4 regions of the Pseudomonas sp. FP453 genome follow, and region 4 is predicted to be linked to each of the others. Evidence: predicted binding sites of a transcription regulator. Region 4 holds the regulator's gene; each other region holds the start of a gene.
The links. Region 4 encodes sigma-54, which starts transcription at its own class of promoters, with help from an activator protein. Its sites were predicted from a motif close to ANTGGCATNNANNTTGCTNT; they were not measured.
Positions count from the first base shown of each region.

Region 1: the regulator sigma-54 is predicted to act here: its motif matches at 2,384-2,403, upstream of PSH87_RS19810 (flagellar hook-length control protein FliK).
Region 2: the regulator sigma-54 is predicted to act here: its motif matches at 3,552-3,571, upstream of PSH87_RS20985 (circularly permuted type 2 ATP-grasp protein).
Region 3: the regulator sigma-54 is predicted to act here: its motif matches at 3,476-3,495, upstream of flgB (flagellar basal body rod protein FlgB).

Region 1 is NZ_CP117435.1:4,377,299-4,383,031, forward strand. It holds gene fliM (flagellar motor switch protein FliM) at 1-288, opposite strand, end outside; gene fliL (flagellar basal body-associated protein FliL) at 298-798, opposite strand; gene PSH87_RS19810 (flagellar hook-length control protein FliK) at 1,019-2,335, opposite strand; gene PSH87_RS19815 (Hpt domain-containing protein) at 2,531-2,878, opposite strand; gene PSH87_RS19820 (fused response regulator/phosphatase) at 2,909-4,627, opposite strand; gene PSH87_RS19825 (STAS domain-containing protein) at 4,624-4,929, opposite strand; gene fliJ (flagellar export protein FliJ) at 5,113-5,562, opposite strand; gene fliI (flagellar protein export ATPase FliI) at 5,566-5,733, opposite strand, start outside.
Region 2 is NZ_CP117435.1:4,638,922-4,644,654, forward strand. It holds gene PSH87_RS20970 (cytochrome c) at 1-179, shown strand, start outside; partial or broken gene PSH87_RS20975 (transglutaminase N-terminal domain-containing protein) at 356-1,158, opposite strand; gene PSH87_RS20980 (alpha-E domain-containing protein) at 1,155-2,105, opposite strand; gene PSH87_RS20985 (circularly permuted type 2 ATP-grasp protein) at 2,110-3,519, opposite strand; gene PSH87_RS20990 (ribonuclease E inhibitor RraB) at 3,921-4,262, opposite strand; gene PSH87_RS20995 (hypothetical protein) at 4,476-4,712, opposite strand; gene PSH87_RS21000 (START domain-containing protein) at 4,816-5,421, opposite strand; gene PSH87_RS21005 (YkgJ family cysteine cluster protein) at 5,463-5,717, opposite strand.
Region 3 is NZ_CP117435.1:4,701,921-4,707,653, forward strand. It holds gene PSH87_RS21275 (ribonucleoside-diphosphate reductase subunit alpha) at 1-102, shown strand, start outside; gene flgE (flagellar hook protein FlgE) at 495-1,811, opposite strand; gene flgD (flagellar hook assembly protein FlgD) at 1,843-2,562, opposite strand; gene flgC (flagellar basal body rod protein FlgC) at 2,579-3,022, opposite strand; gene flgB (flagellar basal body rod protein FlgB) at 3,026-3,433, opposite strand; gene cheR (protein-glutamate O-methyltransferase CheR) at 3,685-4,512, opposite strand; gene PSH87_RS21305 (chemotaxis protein CheV) at 4,555-5,487, opposite strand; gene flgA (flagellar basal body P-ring formation chaperone FlgA) at 5,582-5,733, shown strand, end outside.
Region 4 is NZ_CP117435.1:1,031,877-1,037,609, forward strand. It holds gene rapZ (RNase adapter RapZ) at 1-344, opposite strand, end outside; gene ptsN (PTS IIA-like nitrogen regulatory protein PtsN) at 347-811, opposite strand; gene hpf (ribosome hibernation-promoting factor, HPF/YfiA family) at 824-1,129, opposite strand; gene PSH87_RS04605 (RNA polymerase factor sigma-54) at 1,205-2,698, opposite strand; gene lptB (LPS export ABC transporter ATP-binding protein) at 2,884-3,609, opposite strand; gene lptA (lipopolysaccharide transport periplasmic protein LptA) at 3,609-4,142, opposite strand; gene lptC (LPS export ABC transporter periplasmic protein LptC) at 4,129-4,701, opposite strand; gene PSH87_RS04625 (HAD family hydrolase) at 4,710-5,234, opposite strand; gene PSH87_RS04630 (KpsF/GutQ family sugar-phosphate isomerase) at 5,235-5,733, opposite strand, start outside.

The DNA of each region.
Region 1 (5,733 bases), 2.9 Mb from region 4:
CAGCGAGTGCACGTATTCACCGAACTTCATCACCTGCACGCCGCCCACCGCCACGTCCGCCGAGCGGCGCAGCATGTTGAACATGCTGATCCGCGTGTAACGGGCAAAACGTTCGTTGATCATCTCCAGGGTCGGCATGCGCCCACGGACGATGCGGTCCTGGCTGGTCAGGTCATAACTTTTGACGCTGCCGGGTTCGGCAGCCATTTCGGTCTGCACCAGACCATCGTCGACGCCGTGGAGCAGCGCGTCGATTTCATCCTGGGACAGCAGGTCTTGCACGGCCATGTCGTGATCCTACTGCAGTACGTAGTTGGTAAAGAGCACTTGCTCGATTGCGACTTTGCCGAGCTCTTTCTGGGACACTTCCTGCACGCTTGCGGTGACCTTCTGGCGCAGCATTTCCTGGCCGACCGGGGTGGCCAGGGCGTCGAAGCTTTGGGCGGAGAACAGCATCACCAGGTTGTTGCGGATCACCGGCATATGCACCTTGAGGGCATCCAGGTCGGCCTGGTTGCGCGCCAGCAAGGTCATGCTGACTTGCAGGTAGCGTTGGCGGCCGTTCTGGTTGAAGTTGGCGACAAAGGCCGGCAGCATCGGCTCGAAGATTGCCGGTTGCTTGACGTTACTGGCGGTTTCGGCAGCCGGTGCCGGTTTGCTTGCACTGCTGTGCATGATGTACCAGGTGCCACCGACAGAGGCGCCGATAGCCAGGATCAGGCCCACGACAATCATCAGGATAAGCTTGAGCTTGCCTTTGCCTGCGGGTGCTTTTGCTGCGTCGTCGCTCTTCGCCATGCCAATAATCCGTCACTATTCGGGGATTCATAGATCTACGGAAAGGCAAGAGCAAGTGTTATGCCAGAGTTGTCTGGTAATGCGAGGAAGCAGCTACACCCCAAATCAACTGTGGGAGCTGGCTTGCCTGCGATAACGGTGTGTCAGTGAATACATCTGTCACTGATAGATCGCTATCGCAGGCAAGCCAGCTCCCACATGGACCGCGTTCCTGCTGGGATCAGGCATAGTAATCGACGGCGCTGGAGCCGATCACCGTTGACGTCACCGGCGCAACCGCTTCAGCCACTTCAGCATGGGCACCGCTGTCACTATCACCCCCACGCCCACCGATACCACTCACGCCACGCGCCTGGCCCTGCTGCTGTTGCTGCTCCTGGCCACGGGACTGGTCCGACACGTTCACATCCACCTGTCCCATGCCCTGCTGGGCAAACATCTCGCGCAGGCGCCCGGACTGGCTTTCCAGCGCTTCACGCACCACGGCATGGCCGCTCATGAAGCTGACCTGGGCCTGCTGGTCCGCCGTCATATTGACTTTGATATCCAGGCGCCCCAATTCCGCTGGCTGCAACTGGATCTCGGCGGACTTGAGGTTTGCGCTGGACAGGTACATCACGCGGTTGACCACTTCTTCGGTCCAGCCGCTCTGGTGCATGGCCAACGGCGTGTTAGTGGCCGGCGGCAAGGCATTCGCGGTTTTCGGCGTGGCGGCCTGGGTCAACGCAGCCAGGCGGTTGGCGAAGTCATCGACACGGGTGTCGCTGCTGGCGCCCTTCAAGTCCTTGAGACCGTCTTCGATCAGCCCGCTGAAGGCCTTGTCGCCACCTTGGTCAGTGCTGTCCTTGGCGGCTTGCTGGTCGACCATATTGGCCAGGCCAGCCGTGAAGTTTTGCGCAGCGGTGGGCTGGTCCAGGTTTGGCGCAGGTTTCTGCGGCGACTGGCTGCTGGCGGAGACGTGGCCGCCCTGCTCCATCGCCAGGCGTACGGCCGGCATGGAATCGAGGGGGTCCGCCTCGGGGTCGAAGGCTGGCTGCTTGACCTCATCGGTCACCACCAGCGGTGCGGTGGCCACGGGCGCAGGCTTGCTGTCGTCAGTAACAGTCACCACCGGCACGACTACAGCCGGCGTGACCGTTGCCACCAAGGCCGGGTCGACTGCCGGGTCAGTGGGAGGCTGCTGCGCCAGGGCCGGGCCGACAGGTTTGTCGTCATCCGTGCTGGCGCTGTCGTCGGACTTGGCGGGCGGTTTGGCAGGCAAAGGATTGCCGCTATCGGCAACCGCCGGCTTGCTGGCGGCAGGTTTGTCATTGCTGTCCACCTGCTTGGCATTGGCGTCGGCAGGCTTGTCGCGTGTGGTTTTTGACGGCGCGTCGTCGGCCTTTGCCACCGGTTTTGCCCCCTGGCTGGCGAACACCTGGGCAAAGCCGGCGCCCTTGTCACGCGGCTCCACGGCCGCTGCCGGGGGGTTGGCAGCGGGCGCTTGCGGCTTGGCCGCAGGGGCAGCCTGGAGGAGCGAATTCGGGGCGACTGGCATAGGTAAAGGTCTCCACTGCATGGGGTCGGGGATGCAGTAACAGGAGATAGAGCAAGAGTCGGGCCAGGTTGCCGAGTGCGACTTGAAATGCGGGAGCTGGCTTTTCTGTGGGCGCTGGCTTGCCTGCGATGCGGGCAACTCGGTATTTCAGTTAAACCGTGGTGATGCTATCGCAGGCAAGCCAGCTCCCACAGGTCAGAGCTGGAAGCGCTGGCGCTCCGACTCATACAGCGGCCGCACCAGCGCAAATTCGTGATCGATCTGATCCACCAGCTCACCCAAGTCACTGCCAGGCGCCTGCGCCGACTCCGCCTCCAACCGCTGGCACAACTGCGCCAGCCGCACCGCGCCCAGGTTGCCGCTGCTGCCCTTGAAGCTGTGGGCGATGCGCCCGAGCGCCTTGGCGTCATCCCGCGCCTTGCGCAGCGCTTCGACGCGCTTTTGCGAATCGTCGAGGAAGGTATCCAGCAAGCGCGGATACTCACCTTCCATCACTTCCTGCAACCCCGATAACACGTCCGGGTCCAGATGAATCTCAGCCACTTGTTCGCTCCTTGATCAAGAATCGGCGGATTATGCCTGAGCCGGCCACGAAAACTCCACGCAGACGCTCCGCCCGCCGTCGGACCAGTGCACGTCGCCGCTCAATTGACGCACCAGGTTCAGCCCCCGGCCCGACAGGCGATCAACCTCCAGCGGGCGCGCCAGCACCTGTTCCACGTCAAAGCCGGCGCCGCTGTCTTCGATGCGCAACGACATCTGCCCGCCCGTCGCCGTCGGCACCACCTGCACGTGCACCCGCACGTAACCGCCGCTCAACTGCGCCAACCGCTCGTTGCGCTGGCGATAGTAGTCGGCAAAACCGTGCACATCCCGCTTGAGCCGCGAGTCCAGGCCCAGCACGCCGTGCTCCAGGGCGTTGGAATACAGCTCGGCCATCACGCTGTACAACGCCCCGCTGCGCTCGCGCAGGCCGTGGATTTCCAGCAACAGTTGCAGCAAGTACGGCAACGGGTTGTAGCGCTTGAGGGTCTCGGCGCGAAACTCGAAACTCACCGACCAATCCAGCGGGCACGACTGGCTGCTGTCGGTATACAGTGGCCCGGTCGCGCGCAGGGACTGCCCGGCTTGCAGGGTGATTTCCACCATGCTCACGTCATCCCGCGCCTCACCGCGAAACCCGGCCAGGGCTTGCTCGATCTCGGCAAACAAAAGGTCGGGCTCGCGGTTGGCGGCAAATACCTGATGCAGGCGCTCGACGCCAAACAGCTGGTCATTGCTGTCAGCCGTGTCGAGCACGCCATCGGAGAGCAAAAACACCCGGTCACCCAGGGCCATCGGCCACACCTCGGTGCGGTCATCGAAGGCTTCGGCCGACAGCACGCCCAACGGCAGATGCCGCGGCACCAACGCCGTGCGCTTGCCGCTGGCGACTTCATGCACATAGCCTTCGGGCATGCCGCCGTTCCACACTTCCACCACACGGCGCTGGGTGCTCAGGCACAACAGGGTGGCGCAGCAGAACATGTCCACCGGCAGGATGCGTTTGAGCTTGACGTTCATCTCCCGCAGGATCTGCGCCAGGCCGTAGCCCTTGGCGGTCATGCCGTAGAACACTTCCGCCAGGGGCATGGCGCCCACCGCCGCCGGCAAGCCGTGGCCGGTGAAGTCGCCCAGCAACACATGCATATCGCCCGACGGCGTATAGGCCGCCAGCAACAGGTCGCCGTTGAACAGCGCATAGGGCGATTGCAGGTAGCGGATATTCGGCGCGGCGTTGATACAGCCCGAATGCGCCACCTTGTCGAACACCGCCTTGGCCACCCGTTGCTCATGCAGCAGGTAGTCGTGGTGCCGGGCGATCAGGTCGCGCTGTTGCAACACCGTGGCCTGCAAGCGGCGCAGGCGATCCATGGCGTTGATCTTCGCCGCCAGGATCAGCGGGTTGTAGGGCTTGGCCATGAAGTCATCGCCGCCGGCATCCAGGCACTGGGCCAGGGCCGAACTCTCACGCAGGGAGGTGAGGAAAATCACCGGCACCAAGGTTTCGCCGGCCAATTGCTTGATCTGGCGTGCCGCTTCAAAACCATCCATCACCGGCATCAGCGCGTCCATCAACACCAACTGCGGGCGCTCGCGGGCAAACACTTGCACCGCGTCCAAACCATTGCTGGCGGTGAGCACCTGATGCCCCTGGCGCCGCACGATGGTGGACAACAACAGCAGGTCGGTGGCGCTGTCTTCGGCGATCAGCACCGTCAGCGGCTCAAGCACGGGGGCCAGGCCGCTCAACTGATGTCGAACAGTTTGTCGAAGTTGGAGATGGCGAGGATCTTGCGCACATCGGAATTGCTGTTGACCACCTGCACGTCCGCGTTGTCACCGCCGGCGTGATCACGCAACAGCAGGAGCATGCCCAGGGCCGAGCTGTCCATGTAGGTGGTGTCTTTCAGGTCGACCACGTACAACTCGGGCACCTTGTAGAAGCGTTCGTAGGATTCGCGAAACGTCTGGTGGCTGCCGAAATCGAACCGACCCTTGATCGCGATCGTCAACTTCTTCCCGTCCAGGGATACTTCAGACTCGACTGACATGTGACTGCTTCCTTGTCATTGGCGGTAGACACAGGTTTAGCAGCTGAACGCCACAGCAGCAACACAGAGGATCAAATGTGGGAGCTGGCTTGCCTGCGATAGCGGTGTATCAGTGGGCTCATCTGTAGCTGATGTACCGCTATCGCAGGCAAGCCAGCTCCCACAGTAGGTCAGTGGTGATGGTTAGTATTGGGATTGGCGCGGGAGGCGCTGTGATAACTCATCCAGCAGCTTTTGCTCACGCTTGTCTTCCAACGCCCGCGCTTCGTCGATGTAGCGTTGCACCAGCTTGCGCAAGCCCTCGACCCGGGCGTACGCCTGCTGCCAGCTGTCGCGGGCCTTTTCGAAGTTGTTCTGGTGCCAGAGCAGGCTTTGGCGCTGTTGGTCGACGGCGGTTTCCAGCTGATTGAGAAAGCCCTGGTAGCCCATCAACCATTGGCCCGACACGCCCTGGGTGCCGCGTTCGATCCACTGTTGCTGGTATTCGCCGCGAAAGCGCTCCAGGTCGCCGAGCTTGCTTTCCGCCAGGCGCACCTGACCCTGGAAATACCCCAGGCGTTGCACCGCGGTTTTTTCGGCCTTTTCGGCCATGTCCACCACTGGCGCCAGGCGCGACGAACGAGTGCTGGCCATGGCTTAGCCGCCCGGTGCCGGGGCGAAGATCGAGTTCAGGTGCGCTTCGCTTTCGCCCATGCTGATTTTGTCGTTGAGGCCCTGGCGCAGGTAGGTCACCAGTTGCGGTTGCAGGGCAATCGCCAGGTCGGTGTCGCGGTCGCCACCGGCCACGTAGGCGCCGACGCTGAT
Region 2 (5,733 bases), 2.7 Mb from region 4:
ACCCCACGGAGTATTTCGGCGGGGATTTCCTCAAGCGTTATATCCGTGACCCGCAAAGCCTGAGGCACTGGTCGCAGGCGAAGATGCCGGGGTTTGCGGCGAGTGTGTTGCCGGATAATGAGCTGGATTTGTTGGTGGGGTATTTGAAGCATATGGCAGGGCGTAAACAACATCCCTGAGTACAACCTATATCAACTGTGGGAGCTGGCTTGCCTGCGATAGCGGTGGGTCAGCTAAACAGGTACTGGCTGATAGTCCGCTATCGCAGGCAAGCCAGCTCCCACAGGGGATTGGATGTGCCTGTGGGAGCACTGTCAGCCCTTCCAACACAGCGCCCACAGCTGATCACCTTCGCCTACTGTTGCTGCACCGCAATCACCGGCGTCGGCGCCACGAATACCTTGGCATGCATCTGCTCATGCCCGCCGCCACGGCGCATGCCGCGCACCGGGCAGGCGTCGAGGTAATCCAGGCCCACAGCCAGCTTCAAATGCCGCTCGGGCCGTGCGAGCTGGTTGGTCACGTCAAAGCTGTACCAGGCGTCATCCAGCCAGGCTTCGGCCCAGGCGTGGCTGGCCAGGTGCGCGCTGTCTTCTGTGTACAAATACCCCGACACATATCGCGCCGGTACCCCCAGGCTGCGGGCGCAGGCGAGGAACGCGTGGGTGTGGTCCTGGCACACGCCCGCGCCGCCGGCAAAGGCTTCGGCGGCGCTGGTGTCCACTTCGGTGGCGCCGGGGGGTATAGACCATCGAGTGATTCAGCGCCTGCATCAGGTCGATCAACGCATTGCGGTCGCGACGTTGCTGGCAGTGCTGCCGGGCAAAGCCGCGCAGGGCTTCGTCGGCCTCGGTCAGGCGGGCTGCGCAGGAAGGGGAACGCGGACTGGCTCTCGTGTTCGGCTTCGCGCAGCTCGTCGATGTCGACCTGGCCACGGGCGCCGATGATGATGGCGTCGTGGGGTTCGTCCAGGGTCAGCACGTGCAGGATGTTGCCGAACGGGTCCACTTGGGCGCGCACTGGGCGTGGCAGGTCGAGTTGCCAGCTGAGGACGTGCTGGCGCTCGCTGTCGTGGGGCGTAAGGCGCAGGTACTGGATGCTCGCGCGAACCTGGTCGTCGTAGTGGTAGGTGGTTTCGTGGCTGATGGAGAGTCTCATGCGGCCTCCAGGTAGGAACTGTAGATGGCGTCGCCCAACTGGCGGACCAAGGGGATAAAGTCGGTCAGCCAGGCGTGCAGGCCTTCCTCGAGGATTTCATCGATGGCGGTAAAGCGCAGGCGCGCGTCCATCTCGGCGGCCAGGCGCTGGGCCGGGCGACCGTTGAGGCCGGGCAGGCTGGCGAGGATCTGGTCGATTTCCTCGCTGCAGGCGCGCAGCGAACGCGGCACATCGGCGCGCAACAGCAGCAACTCGGCGACTTGCCGCGCGCCAGGCGCATCACGGTAGATCTCGGTGTAGGCCTCGAACGAGGACAGCGCGCGCAGCAAGGCGCTCCATTGATAGTAGGCGTGGGCCGTGCCGTCGGTGACTGCGGCAGCCTGGTCGCCGGCCATTTCGTAGCGCGCATCCAGCAGGCGCAGGGTGTTGTCGGCCCGTTCGATAAAGGTGCCCAGGCGAATAAACCGAAAGGCGTCGTTGCGCATGATGGTGCCGTAGGTCGCGCCGCGAAACAGGTGGGAACGTTCCTTGACCCACTCACAAAAGCGGCTCATGCCGTAGCGGCTCAGGCCTTGCTGGGCGATATCGCGAATATCCAGCCAGGTGGCATTGATGTTTTCCCACATGTCGGCGGTGATTCGCCCACGCACCGCATGGGCGCTGGCCCGCGCCGCACCAAGGCAGCTGTAGATGCTCGCCGGGTTGGCCGCATCCAGGGCGAAAAAGTGCAGCAGGTGTTCGGCGTGCAGTTCACCGTGGCGCTCGCGGTAATCATCCAGGGTGCCGGTGATCAGCAGCGGCATCGCCAGTTCATGCAGGCCATCGCCGCGCCCATCCTGGGGCATCAGCGACAGCGAATAACTGACATCGAGCATGCGCGCGAGGTTTTCCGCGCGCTCCAGGTAGCGCGACATCCAGTACAGATCCGAGGCAGTTCTACTCAGCATGGCATCAGTCCTCCACCACCCACGTGTCTTTGGTGCCGCCGCCCTGGGACGAGTTGACCACCAACGAGCCTTCGCGCAGTGCCACGCGGGTCAGGCCGCCCGGCACGACGCGGGTTTCCTTGCCGGACAAGACGAACGGGCGCAGGTCGATATGGCGCGGCGCGATGCCGTTTTCGACAAAAGTCGGGCACGTGGACAAACAGAGGGTGGGCTGGGCGATATAGGCATGGGGCTTGGCCTTGATGCGTGCGCGGAAGGCTTCGATCTCCGCCGCCGTGGAAGCGGGGCCCACCAGCATGCCGTAACCGCCGGAGCCTTGGGTTTCCTTGACCACCAGATCCGGCAGGTTGGCCAGCACGTGGGACAGTTCGTCGGGCTTACGGCACTGGAAGGTCGGAACGTTCTTCAGGATCGGCTCTTCATCCAGGTAAAAACGGATCATGTCGGTGACGAAGGGGTACACCGACTTGTCATCCGCGACCCCGGTGCCGATGGCGTTCGCCAGCACCACGTTGCCGCAGCGATAGGCCGCGAGCAGGCCGGGCACGCCGAGCATGGAGTCGGGGTTGAACGCCAGCGGATCGAGGAAGGCGTCGTCGAGGCGGCGATAGATCACGTCCACTGCCTTGGGGCCGTCGGTGGTGCGCATGAAGACGCGGTCGTCGCGCACGAACAGGTCGGCGCCTTCTACCAGTTCCACGCCCATTTCCCGGGCCAGGAAGGCATGCTCGAAGAACGCACTGTTGAAGCGCCCCGGCGTCAGCACCACCACGCTGGGGTTGTCCAGGGGGCTGGAGCTTTTCAGGGTGTCGAGCAGCAGGTTGGGGTAATGGTCGATGGGGGCGATGCGCTGGGCCGCGAACAGTTCGGGGAACAGGCGCATCATCATCTTGCGGTCTTCGAGCATGTAGCTGACGCCGCTGGGGGTACGCAGGTTGTCTTCCAGCACGTAGTAGGTGCCGTCGCCATCACGTACGAGATCGACCCCAGAGATGTGGGAATACAGGTCGCGGTGCAGGTCCAGGCCCTGCATTGCCAACTGGTACTGCTCGTTGGCCAGCACCTGCTCGGCGGGGATGATCCCGGCCTTGATGATGCGCTGCTCGTGGTACAGGTCGGCGAGAAACATGTTCAGCGCCTTGACCCGTTGAATGCAGCCGCGCTCGACAATCCGCCATTCGCTGGCAGGAATGCTGCGCGGGATCGTGTCGAACGGAATCAGGCGTTCGGTGCCCTGCTCGTCGCCGTAAAGGGTGAAGGTGATCCCGGCGCGGTGAAACAGCAAATCGGCTTCGCGCCGGCGCTGGGCCAGCAGTTCAGCAGGGGTTTCGGCCAACCAGCGGGCGAATTCGCGGTAATGGGGGCGGACCTGCCCTGCCCCATCGTACATTTCATCGTAATAAGTGCGGATCATGCCGTACTCCTTGTCACCCGGACGCAAGAACCATCGCAAGGCCCGTGCCAGCGGCATAAACACTTAAAAATCAGTGAGTTGAATAGAAACAGAAATCCAGCCGCACCGTCCTGGTGCGAGGAATGCCCGCCGTCCTGTCGTACGCTTCATCGCAATGCGAGCTTTGACTATCAACAGCATAGTCAGAGTTGATTTCACTGCCCGGCCACGCCTGCGGATAATCGCGCTCATCTGCTGAACACGCTCCTTTCAGCACACCGCTCTTCCCTTTAGGCCACCCTTGCTGGGTGGCTTTTTTTTTGGTGCTGAAAAAGGGCCCGCAAGTTCCGAAAAGTTTGCCTACGGCACAAACAAAATCGGCCGACCCTGAGGTCAGCCGATACGCTGTGTTTCTCATACGGCTACATGGGTAAACCACGCACCTCCTGCTTGACGCCCCAGCCCTCGATAATCCCGCCCAGCGGTTCCACCACGGCTTCAAAGTCTTGCTCGAAGTCGCCGATGCCGTCGTAGGTGGCGAACATGATCTTGCTCAGTTCCAGGTACCAGGCGCCATCGTCGCGCGCGCTGACCTGGGCATTCAGGGATTCCCCACGAAACTCGCCCGCAGCCCTGCGCGCCCGTTCCTCATCCGGGAAAATGGCGTAGAACTCGATGGGGTGAAAACGCGAGAAGTCGAAGCCGCCTTCTTTCATGCGGCGCAGAACGTTGGTGCTGATGTCTTCTTGATAGGCTGTGCTCATGAAAAGTGCTCCTCTAACCGATGGATAGACTTTCCGTGCTTCCCGAAGCCCACGCCGCAATGGCGTGGGTACCACGGCAATGACAACACCGCTGGAAAACAAGCATGTAGCTGACAAGACCAGACCTTAGCGATTCATTCGCTGATCTCGATTGCAGAGTAGCGCGAAGCTATCACCTCCACCAGAGGCGCTTTAATGGCAATCAGGGAATGTTCAGGCGGCAGGCGAGATGTCGAGGATTTGAATGCTGTTCTGGTCTTTGAGGATCTTGACCGTCGGCTCGGGCTTGCGCCCCTCAAGGTCATTGAGGTCAAGTTCGGCGGCGACCGGTACCAGTTTGTTGCGGATCATGTGCGCGGCGTCTTCGAGGCTGGGTTTTTCAGCGCAGGCGAACTGCTCCACCGAGGTCTCGCCGTGATCGTCAACGAAGGTAATTTTCCACGTTTGCATCGGTGCCTCCTCGATAAAGCCCGTGTGTGGGCTCACATCCATCTGGACCTTGAGGGTTCGCCAAACGTTCCACCCAAGGCCGGAGGCACCTGATCAACTGCGCTTACTTCTCGGCGTGGTCCTTGAGGGCTTTCAAGGTGTTGAACGGCGCGTCCACCACGAACTTGTTGGCCAACCACGATGGCACGCTGCCGCCTGGCTCGGTGTGTACTTGATAGGTGACTTCGGTCAGGTTGTCGCCTTTTGGCACCAGCTTCCAGAAACCCTCGACCTGGGCGACACGCACGTAGCCTTTGACTTCCGGCTGATAGGTGGGCACTTCCAGCAACTTGCGGGTGAGCGTGCCGTCGGCGGCCTTGGAGGTGGTGATCTCCAGGATGGAGTCACGGTCGGTCACCGGGAACGGTGCCTTGAACTGGGTGTAGGTCCAGCTCTTGTCGCCTTCCTGCTTGAGCAGTTTTTGCGATTTGCACTCGTGAATCCAGGAACAGGCGCCCGCCACGTCTTCTTGCAGCGCCTGGATCTTGGCCACCGGCGCCTTGATCGTGGTCACACCGCGATACGCCTTGTACTTGGAGCCAGCGACTTCGCTCAGCGACACCTTGATCCCGTCTTCGTCCTTGGCGACCTGCCAATCCTCAGCCTGGGCAGTGGCAGCAAACATCACCGTAAAACCGCACAACACAGCCATTCGTTTCAGCGAACCCATTGTTGTATTCCTTATTGTTGAAGTTCCGATAGTAAAGCCCATCAAGCCGCCGTCATCTGCTCCCACCAGCCGATCAAACGGATCGCATCGGCCTGGTCGGTGCCGCAGACCTCGATATCCGCCTTGAAATCACTGCACACCGCCGGTCGCTCCGGTTGCCCGAACAGTTGGCACAGCTGTTCGACCGACAGGTGCAGGCAGCGTTCGCCCGCCGGTTTGCCCTGTGGCATTCCGGGGAGTGGCGAACTGATGGAGGGGGCGATGCAGCAAGCGCCACAGCCTTCACGGCATTTCATGACCAGCAGGTCCTCG
Region 3 (5,733 bases), 2.6 Mb from region 4:
GGCAACCACGGTGATGATTCGGTGCTCGCTGCCCCTGCCGGTCCGGCGCCAGTGCCAAAAGCCTGCGCGATCGACGAGCCGGATTGCGAAGCTTGCCAATAAGCTGAGCCGGTGAGCGCCAACAGGCGCTCACCTGAAACCCCCGCCAAGCCCCCTGGGTTTGCCGGGGGTTTTCTTTTATGGGCACTTTTTGAAATGTATTCCCCTGTGGGAGCTGGCTTGCCTGCGAAAGCCATCTGTCAGTCGATACCTCTCTGGCTGATACACCGCCATCGCGGGCAAGCCCGCTCCCACAGGGGGTTTGGTGGTGTGTCTGCTTCCTGAGCCTGACACACATCCGAATGTGGGAGCTGGCTTGCCTGCGATAGCGGTGGGTCAGCCACATTGCTATCGCAGGCAAGCCAGCTCCCACAGGTGACCGAGTTGTACTCACGCTAAATGCCACCCACAAAAAAGCCCCTCATGTGAGGGGCTTTTTGTTGAGCGCTACCGCATCAGGTCATCTGGATGATGGTCTGCATGATGGTGCTCTGGGTGGAGATGGTCTTGGCGTTCGCCTGGTAGTTGCTCTGGGCCTTGATCAGGTCCACCAGCTCGTTGGTCAGGTTGACGTTGGAGTTCTCCAGGGAACCGGCCACGATCGAACCCAGGGTGCCCGCTTGCGGGGAGTCGTAGCCCGGCTGGCCTGACGCGAAGGTCTCTCTCCAGGTGGTGCCGCCAGCCGGTTGCAGGCCCTGCTCGTTGTTGAAGCTGGCCAGGGAGATCTGGCCGATGGCCTTGCTCTGCTGGTTGCTGAACGTAGCGAACAGCACGCCGTTGCCGTCGACTTTCAGGCCGGTGATCTGGCCGGTGGCGTAGCCATCGGTGACCGGCGGGTTGCGGTAGGTGGCCGAGTTGTATTGGGTGACGTTGGACATGTTGATCGCAATGCCGTCCTTGTTCGCCGTCGCGTCGTTGGCCTTCCAGACGCCGTCGGTCACCGTACCTGGCACCCAATCCTTGATGGTCAAGGTCGTGCCAGCCACACCGCCGGTCACGATGCTCTTGAGGTTACCGGCACCGTCGAAGGTCAACGTCGAAGGCACAGGCGGCTTCATGTCCGTAGCGTTACCGGTTGGCGGCGTACCATCAGGGTTGCGGCCATCGATCAAGGTGTACGACTGCCATTCGTTGGCGTCGGTTTTCACCACGTACTGCACCATCGGGTGGGCGTTGCCCTGGGAGTCGTACAGCGTGGTGCTGTAGGACGTGGTGAAGGTGTCGGTCTTGAGCGGATCGAACGGCTTCTTGCTCTGGTCGATGACCGGCTCAGAGGAGTTCAGGTTGCTGCTGGAATCCACTTTGGTGGACGCCTTTGGCGGCAGGTTGGCCAGGTTCAGCTGCAGGTCGACCAGGCCACCCTTGGTGATCTTGCCATTTTCGTCTGCCGCATAACCTTGCAGGCGCGAAGTGCCGGTGTTGTTGGTGATGTAGCCGTCTTTGTCGGCACGGAAGGCGCCGCTACGGGTGTATTCCAGCGAACCGTCGCTGCCCTTCTGCACGAAGAAGCCGCCACCCTGGATCGCCATGTCCAGGATGCCGCCGCTGGCGTTCACTTCACCCTGGGTAAACTGCTGGGACACTGCCGCCAGGTTCACACCGTTGCCGATGGTGTTCTGGCCGGTGCCGAGCTTGGACGCGGCGTAGATGTCGGCGAATTCCGCACGGGACGATTTGAAGCCGGTGGTCGCGACGTTGGCGATGTTGTTGCCGGTCACGTCCAGTTGTTTGTTGGCCGCATAGAGGCCGCTAAGGCCGATGTTAAAAGACATGTTTCTCTCCCTCTGCCGTATTTAGCCGGCTCTATGTACCGATAGTCTGAATTTGCGACAGCTTGACGCTGCCCATGCCGCCGGCAAGGTTCAGCAGCATTTCGCCGCCGGTCTTGCTCAAGGTCACGCTGGTGACGGTGGCTGGCAGGGAAGTCGCCAGGACAACCGCGTCGCCTTTGTCATTTTTGGTGGTGGCGGTAAAGGTGTAAGTGCCCGCTGCGGCGACCTCACCCTTGTCGTTCTTGCCATCCCAGATAAAGTCGGCCGTACCGGCGCTCTGCGCGCCCATATCGACGGTGCGCACCACGTTGCCGTCTTTGTCGGTGATCTTCACCGAGACGTTGCCCACCGCCGAGGTGACGGCGACGGAACCGGTCATGCTCTTGCTGGTATCCACCAAGGCCTTGTCGGTCTGGGTGATGATCGAACGCCCCACCAGCGACGACGCTTGCAGCGCTTGCGACGAGCTGAAGTTGCTGGAAATCGCATTCACCGAGTCGTTCAGGGTGTTGATGCCTTCCAGGCTGCTGAATTGCGCCAGCTGGGCGACGAACGCGCCGTTGTCCTGGGGCGACAGCGGGTTCTGGTTCTTCAGCTGGGTGACCAGCAGTTGCAGGAACGCATCCTTGCCCAGGGACTGGTTGCCCGTGGCCGCAGTGGCGGTGCTCGCCACATTGTTTGTTGCGGTCTTGACCTTGGTGTTGAAAAGGTCCTGGACTGCCGTGTTGGTGGTGGTATCAACGATGGCCATTATTTGGCGCCCCTTATCACTGACCCAGGGTCAGGACCTTCTGCATCATGGCTTTGGCGGTGTTCATCATTTCCGCGTTGGTCTGGAACGAGCGACTGGCGGAAATCATGTCAGCCATTTCCTCGACCACGTTGACGTTGGGGTAGTAGACGTAACCCTTTTCGTTCGCGGCCGGGTGGTTAGGCTCGTAGCGGGCTTCCAGGTTGCTCTGGTCTTCGACCACGCCCAGCACCTGCACGCCGGAACCGGCATTGCCCTGGTCCTGGAACAGCGAATCGCTGCCACCGGCCTGGCCGCCCTGGAACATGGTGGCGAACACCGGGTGACGGGCGCGGTAGGTCTGGTCAATGCTCGACGACACGGTTTCGGCGTTGGCGATGTTACTGGCGACGGTGTTCAGACGCGTGGTCTGCGCGCTCATGCCACTACCGGCAATATTGAAAACACTGGACAGGGACATGGCTTACTCTCCACGCAGGGCTGACATCAGCCCTTTGAATTTGCTGTTGAGCAGGGTAAAGCTGGCCTGGAAGTTCACCGAGTTCTCGGCGTAGGCCGATTGCTCCAGCTGGGCGTCGACGGTGTTCTGGTCGATCGACGGCTGCATCGGCGTGCGATACAGCAGCGACTCGTCCCCACTGCTCAGGCCTTGCGCTTCGATATGACGGTTGTTGGTCATGTTCAAGGCGAAGGTGCCGTTCTTGGTCTTGTCCTGCTGTGCAGCGAGCACGGCGGAGAAGTCCAGGTCCCGAGCCTTGTAGTTCGGGGTATCGGCGTTGGCAATGTTGTTGGCCAGGACTTCGGCACGCTGGGCGCGGAAGCCCAGGGCTTGTTCATGGATACCGAGCGCTTTATCGAAGCTGATGCTCATGGCGGAAACCTTTAGGCTGACCTGCTGTTCGTTAGCAGGGTTATAGCAAGGTGTGTGCCAATTCTTCGAAGGCCCGTATTTCAGGGCTTTGCGGGGAGATTGCCGGGCGGCAATGCCAGAAAAGCGGCAATGGGTTTCCGCGTGGTGCCAGTAAAGCGGCAATGGGGGATTGCCGCTATTGCAACGATTGCCGCAAAAAATCAAATGTGGGAGCCAGCTCCCACAGAAGCCTGCTCCCACATGTTTGATTCTTACTTGGCCTGGTAGATGATCCCAGGGCTGCACTGCACCATCTGGTAATGATCCGGCAGACCGTTCAGCGCTTCGGAAGCACCGAGGAACAGATAGCCCCCACGCTTGAGCGTGCCATGGATGCGCAACAGGATGTCTTTCTTCACTTCGGCCGAGAAGTAGATCAGCACGTTGCGGCAGAACACCATGTCGAACTTGCCCAGGCTGGCGTAGCTGTCGAGCAGGTTGAACGAGCGAAACTCCACGCGGCTCTTGATCGGCGCCTTGACCGCCCAACGCCCTGCCCCTTTCGGGTCAAAGTAACGCTGCAGGCGCTCCTGGGACAAACCTCGGCCCAAGGCCAGGCTGTCGTACTCGCCGGTCTTGCAGTTGGTGAGCATGGTGCCGGACAGGTCGGTGGCAACAATCTGCGCACCGGCTTTCAGTTGGCCCATGTTGGTCCGCTCGAACTCATCGATGGACATCGAGATCGAATACGGCTCCTGCCCCGAGGAGCAGGCCGCCGACCAGATGCGCAAGCGCTGGCCCGGGCTGGCCTTGATGGCTTCCGGCAGCACTTTGCTCTTGAGCACTTCAAACGGGTAGGTGTCACGAAACCACAGGGTTTCGTTGGTGGTCATGGCATCGACCACCATTTCCTTGAGCCCGCTGCGCGGCTGCCCCTGGATACGTTGAACCAGCTCGCCCAACGACTTGATGCCCTGCTGTTCCATCAGCTTGTTGAGACGGCTGGATACCAGGTACTGCTTGTTTTCACCGAGCAATATGCCACAGGCTTTTTCCAGGAAGACCCGGAACTGTTCGAAATCCAAATTACCCGTAGACAATGATACCGCCTCTTAAATCGTGTGACCGCCAGGGGAAATCCCCTAGCCGTGATCTGCTGCCTTGATCCGGTCGACAACCCGGTTTGCCAGGTCATCCGGACGGAATTTGGCCAGGAAGTCATCAGCACCGACCTTCTTGACCATCGCCTGGTTGAATACGCCCGACAATGAAGTATGCAGGATGATATGCAATTTTTGCATGCGTGGATCGTTGCGTATCTCGGCCGTGAGGGTGTATCCGTCCATTTCCGGCATCTCGATGTCGGAAATCATCATCAAGAATTCTTCTTCCGGTTTCTTGCCTTCATCGACCAGTTTGCGCAGGTAATCCAGCGCCTGGCGCCCATCATTGAGGGCCACCACGTCTACGCCGACGGTTTGCAGGCACCGGGTCACCTGCTTGCGCGCCACCGAGGAGTCGTCCACCGTCAGCACGCGCAGCGAGATCGCCTTGTGCGCCGTCTCGGCGTCGACCACACCGACGGAAATCGCTTCCGAGGTGGGCGCCACTTCGGCGAGGATTTTCTCCACGTCGATGATTTCCACCAACTGGTTGTCCACCCGCGTCACCGCCGTGAGGTAGTGATCGCGGCCGGTGCCCTTGGGCGGCGGATGGATCTCTTCCCAGTTCATGTTGACGATGCGCTCCACCGAGCGCACCAGGAAACCCTGGGTCTTGGTGTTGTACTCGGTGATGATCACGAAAGGGTTTTCGCGGTCCTGCAAACCTGCCGAGCCGGTAGCCAGGGACAGGTCAAGGATCGGAATGGTCGCGCCACGGATGTTGGCCACGCCACACACCACCGGGCTGGACTTGGGCATGATCGTCAGCTTGGGGCACTGCAACACTTCCCGCACCTTGAACACGTTGATGCCGTACAGCTGTTTGCCATCCAGGCGAAAAAGCAACAACTCCAGGCGATTCTGCCCTACCAGCTGTGTGCGCTGGTTTACTGAATCCATTACTCCTGCCATGCCTTGACTCCCACGCTAAAACCTTTGGCCATACCTATAAGGGCAGTGACGCGCACCCAACACTAAACGGCACGAGCTTTGCTATTTATTGGTCATGGATATTAAAACGACAGTTTCCCGACACCTTGACCTGACACGGTATTGCCGCTTGTTTTGCGTACCGCTGGCGCTGCTTGCCCTGGGATTGGGCACCACGGCCCGCGCGGACAACGTCACCTTGCCTGATCTACTTATCGGCGTCACCCA
Region 4 (5,733 bases):
CGATGCGGGCTGCTGAGGGGGTGGCGCCGGCGGGTTTCGGAAAAACGCTTGAGTAGCGTCTCTTCGTCGGCGTCCAGGTACAACACATCGCAATGTATGTGCTTGGCGCGAACTTCCTCAAGCAATTGCGGGAACCGCTCAAGGTGGCTGGGCAGGTTGCGGGCATCGATCGACACGGCCACCAGGGGTTGCGCCAGTTCGGTATGGATCAGGGCACGTTCGGCCAGCTCCGGCAGCAAGCCGGCGGGCAGGTTGTCGATGCAGTAGAAACCGTTGTCCTCAAGCACGTTGAGGGCGGTGCTTTTACCCGAGCCGGAGCGGCCGCTGACGATGATCAAACGCATGATTACTGCCCGTTCTGTTCATCCAGGACAACCTGGTACAGCGCCTCGTTGCTGCTGGCACTGCGCAGTTTGTCGCGTACTTCCTTGCGGTCGAGCATGCTGGCGATCTGACGGAGCAGTTCCAGGTGTGCATCGGTGGCGGCTTGCGGGACCAGCAGAACGAACAGCAGGTCAACCGGTGCGCCGTCGATGGCGTCGAAATCGATGGGGGCGTCCAGGTGCAACAGGGCGCTGACAGGTGCCTCACAGCTTTTGAGGCGGCAATGGGGAATGGCGATGCCGTTGCCAAAACCGGTGGAACCGAGTTTTTCACGGGCAATCAGAGCCTCGTACACATCTTGCATCTCCAGGTCAGGCACTTCGCGGCTGATCAGGTTGGCAATTTGTTCGAGGGCTTTCTTTTTGCTGCCGCCCGGCGCGTTCACGAGGGAACGGCCGGGGGTCAGGATGGTTTCAAGTCGAATCATGGGTGGGGAGTGTTAGCGGCCTGTGCCCTGGAGAAGGCTCTGCTGCTTTTCCTTATGCTTTTTGATTTGGCGATCCAGCTTGTCGGTCAGGTCGTCAATGGCGGCATACATATCTGAATGCTCGGCATTGGCGACGACTTCCCCGCCGGGTATACGCAAGGTGGCTTCGATTTTCTGCTTCAGCTTTTCGACAGTCATGATGACTTGCACGTTGGTGATCTTGTCGAAATGCCCCTCAATTCTTTTGAGTTTTTCGCCGATATAGGCGCGCAGCGGTTCGGTCACTTCCAGTTGGTGTCCACTGATGTTGACTTGCATACAGCTTCTCCTTCGTTGCCAGTGCATAAAGCGGTGGGCAGGAATACCCACCACTGGAACGCTGTGGCCCGCCCGTCACATCAAACGCTTACGCTCGCTGGAAGGCGCGATCCCGAGGGACTCGCGGTACTTGGCGACGGTTCGACGGGCGACCTGAATGCCTTGTGCCTCCAGTAAACCAGCGATCTTACTGTCACTCAATGGCTTTTTCTGATTTTCCGCGGCAACCAGTTTTTTGATGATCGCGCGAATCGCCGTGGACGAGCATTCGCCGCCTTCGGAGGTGCTGACGTGGCTGGAGAAAAAGTATTTCAGCTCATAAATACCCCGTGGGGTATGCATGAATTTTTGCGTGGTCACCCGGGAAATCGTCGATTCGTGCATGCCGACCGCTTCGGCGATGTCATGCAGCACCAGCGGTTTCATCGCTTCATCGCCATATTCCAGGAAGCCGCGCTGGTGCTCGACGATCTGGGTGGCGACTTTCATCAGGGTTTCGTTGCGGCTCTGCAGGCTCTTGATGAACCAGCGGGCCTCCTGCAACTGGTTGCGCATGAAGGTGTTGTCGGCGCTGGTGTCGGCGCGGCGCACGAAGCCGGCGTATTGCGGGTTGACCCGCAGGCGTGGAACCGATTCCTGGTTCAGCTCCACCAGCCAGCGCTCGTTGTCCTTGCGCACGATCACGTCAGGGACCACGTACTCAGCTTCGCTGGACTCGATCTGCGAGCCCGGACGCGGGTTGAGGCTCTGCACCAGCTCGATGACCTGGCGCAGGTCGTCTTCCTTGAGCTTCATGCGGCGCATCAACTGGCTGTAGTCGCGGCTGCCCAGCAGGTCGATGTAGTCAGTGACCAGGCGCTGGGCTTCAGCGAGCCAAAGGGTCTTGGCGGGCAGTTGGCGCAATTGCAGCAGCAGGCATTCGCTGAGGGTGCGGGCGCCAATACCGGCGGGCTCGAACTGCTGGATGCGGTGCAGGACGGCTTCGATCTCGTCCAGTTCGATGTCCAGCTCCGGGTCGAACGCTTCGAGGATCTCCTCCAGCGTCTCGTCCAGGTAGCCCTGGTTGTTGATGCAATCGATCAGGGTCACGGCGATCAGGCGATCGGTGTCCGACATCGGCGCCAGGTTCAGTTGCCACAGCAGATGGCTCTGCAGGCTCTCGCCGGCGGAGGTGCGGGTGGTGAAGTCCCACTCGTCGTCATCGTTGCTGGGCAGGCTGCTGGCGCTGGTCTGGTAGACGTCTTCCCAGGCGGTGTCCACGGGAAGCTCGTTGGGAATGCGTTCGTTCCATTCGCCTTCTTCCAGGTTGTCCACCGTCGGGGCGGTTTCCTGGTAGGAGGGTTCCTGCACGTCGGAGTTGGGTTTTTGCTCGATGTTGTCGGCCAGCGGGTCTGCATTATCGAAGTCGTCGCCTTCTTCCTGGCGTTCGAGCATCGGATTGGACTCCAGGGCCTCCTGGATTTCCTGTTGCAGGTCCAGGGTCGACAATTGGAGCAGGCGGATGGCCTGTTGCAGCTGCGGTGTCATCGTCAGCTGCTGGCCCATTCTCAGGACTAGCGATGGTTTCATGGCAGGGGCTTAACACCTTATTCGCCGGCGCAATGCGCCATCCACGACAGGGCGCGTGAGCGCCAAACATAAGCAAATTATATGCCTGATATCGCGGGCTTTGCCTAGAGCGCGGTAACAATAAAAATCCGGAAGTTCCTATTGATTTCCGCGCACCTTGGCAAACGGCCGTGACACCACGGTGTTTACAGGCGGAACTCGTGACCCAGGTACACTTCCTTCACCAGTTCGTTGGCCAGGATAGTGGCTGAATCGCCTTCGGCGATCAGTTGGCCATCGTTGACGATATACGCGGTTTCGCAGATATCGAGGGTTTCACGCACGTTGTGGTCGGTGATCAGTACGCCGATGCCCTTCGCCTTGAGGTGGTGGATGATCTGCTTGATATCGCCGACCGAAATCGGGTCGACGCCGGCAAACGGTTCGTCCAGCAGGATGAACTTCGGCGCGGTGGCCAGGGCGCGGGCGATTTCCACACGACGACGCTCACCACCGGACAAGCTCATGCCGAGGTTGTCGCGGATGTGGTTGATGTGGAATTCCTGCAACAGGCTTTCCAGCTCCTGGCGACGGCCGTCACGGTCGAGTTCCTTGCGGGTCTCGAGGATCGCCATGATGTTGTCGGCTACCGACAGTTTGCGGAAGATCGACGCCTCCTGTGGGAGATAGCCGATACCGGCCCGTGCACGACCGTGCATCGGCTGGTGGCTCACGTCCAGGTCGTCGATCAGTACACGACCCTGATCCGCCTGGACCAGGCCGACGATCATATAGAAGCAGGTCGTCTTGCCGGCGCCGTTGGGGCCGAGCAAGCCGACGATCTGGCCGCTGTCGATCGACAGACTGACGTCACGCACGACCTGACGGCTTTTGTAGGCCTTGGCCAGATGCTGGGCTTTCAGGGTTGCCATTACTCGGCCTTCTTCTTCGGCTGGATAACCATGTCGATGCGCGGACGTGGTGCGGTCACCTTGGAGCCATTGGCGCGGCCGGCGTTGGCGATCTGCTTCACGGTGTCGTAGGTGATTTTCTCGCCTTCCGTGGAGTTGCCGTCCGGGCTGAGCACCTTGGCCTGGTCGATCAGGACAATGCGGTTCTGCTGGGCGTGGTACTGGATGGTCTTGCCGTAGCCCTTCATCGGGCCGGTGTCGGTAGGCGACTGCTTCTGTTCGAAGTAGGCCAGGTTGCCCACCGAAGTCACCACGTCGATGTCGCCGGACTGGGTGCGAGTCAGTGTCACCGTATTGCCGGTGATCTTCATCGAGCCCTGGGTAATGATCACGCCGCCGGTGTAGGTGGCGACGCCTTGCTTGTCGTCCAGTTGCGCATCGTCAGCCGAAATGTGGATCGGTTGCTGGCTATCGTTCGGCAGAGCCCAGGCGCTCACGCTTCCCAGTGCTGCGCCCAGACTGAGCAAAATAGGGAGAGTTTTAACGAGCCTCATACTGTCCTCTTACGTTCGATAGCAGGTGTATCCTGCTTTCTTTCAAATACGCTTTCATTCCCTTGCCAGTCGATACCCCGCCAGCGCCGTCGATTCTAACGTCTTGCTCGGTCTGCGCATATTGCTTCTGCGGGAATACGGTCATGCGACTGCTGGTAATCACGGTGTCACGGTTTTTATCATCGGTGCGCGCAACGCGTACCGAATCGATCAGTTCCACTTCGGTGCCGTCCGGGTTGACCTCGCCACGCTTGCTGGTGACGTGCCACGGAAACTCGGTGCTGCGGTAGATGTTCATGTCCGGGTTGGTCAGCAGGGTCACTTCGCTGGTCTTCACGTGCTCGACCTTGTCCGAGGTGATCTCGTACTGCACCTTGCCGTCCGGCAGGTACTGGATGCTGTACGCATTGGTGGCGTAATAGTCGATAGCGCCTTGATCAACCTGCGCGACAGGCTGGTCGAGAAAGCGCTCCGGGCTGATATTCCAGTAGCCCACCGCCAGGAACAGCGCGGCGATGACCCCGAATAACAGGAAGTTGCGAATCTTTTTGCTCAGCATAAAACGCTCTATAGGTAGGCGGCGTGGGCCGCTTCAAGGCTGCCTTGGGCACGCAGGATCAGCTCGCAGAACTCGCGGGCGGCACCTTCACCGCCGCGGGCGGTGGTGATGCCGTGGGCGTGCTCGCGAACAAACGCCGCCGCATTGGCGACGGCCATGCCCAGGCCGACCCGACGGATCACCGGCAGGTCAGGCAAGTCGTCGCCCAAGTAGGCGACCTGCTCATAGCTTAGGTTGAGTTGGCCAAGAAGCTCGTCCAGGACCACCAGTTTATCCTCGCGGCCCTGATACAGGTGAGGAATCCCCAGGTTTTGTGCGCGGCGTTCCACAACCGGGGTTTTCCGGCCGCTGATAATTGCCGTTTGCACGCCCGCCGCCATCAGCATCTTGATGCCTTGGCCGTCGAGGGTGTTGAAGGTCTTGAATTCGCTGCCATCTTCGAGGAAGTACAGGCGGCCGTCAGTCAGCACGCCGTCCACGTCGAAAATCGCCAATTTGATGTTTTTACCGCGTTGCAGCAGGTCGCTGGTCATTTACATCACTCCCGCACGCAGCAAGTCGTGCATGTTCAAGGCGCCGATCGGGCAGTCGTTGCTGTCAACGACCACCAGCGCACCGATCTTGTGGTCTTCCATGATTTTCAAGGCTTCGGCCGCCAGCATCTCGGGGCGCGCGGTCTTGCCGTGGGGTGTCATCACGGCGTCGATGGTGGCCGTGTGGATGTCGATGGTGCGGTCCAGGGTGCGGCGCAGGTCGCCGTCCGTGAAGACGCCGGCCAGTTTGCCGTCGGCTTCCAGGATCACGGTCATGCCCAGGCCCTTGCGGGTCATTTCCATCAGCGCGTCCTTCAGCAGCGTGCCGCGCTGAACGTGGGGCAATTCGTCGCCCGAATGCATGACGTTTTCCACTTTCAGCAGCAGGCGACGGCCCAGGGCACCGCCCGGGTGGGAAAACGCGAAGTCTTCTGCAGTAAAGCCGCGAGCTTCCAGCAACGCTACCGCCAAGGCGTCGCCCATGACCAGTGCGGCGGTG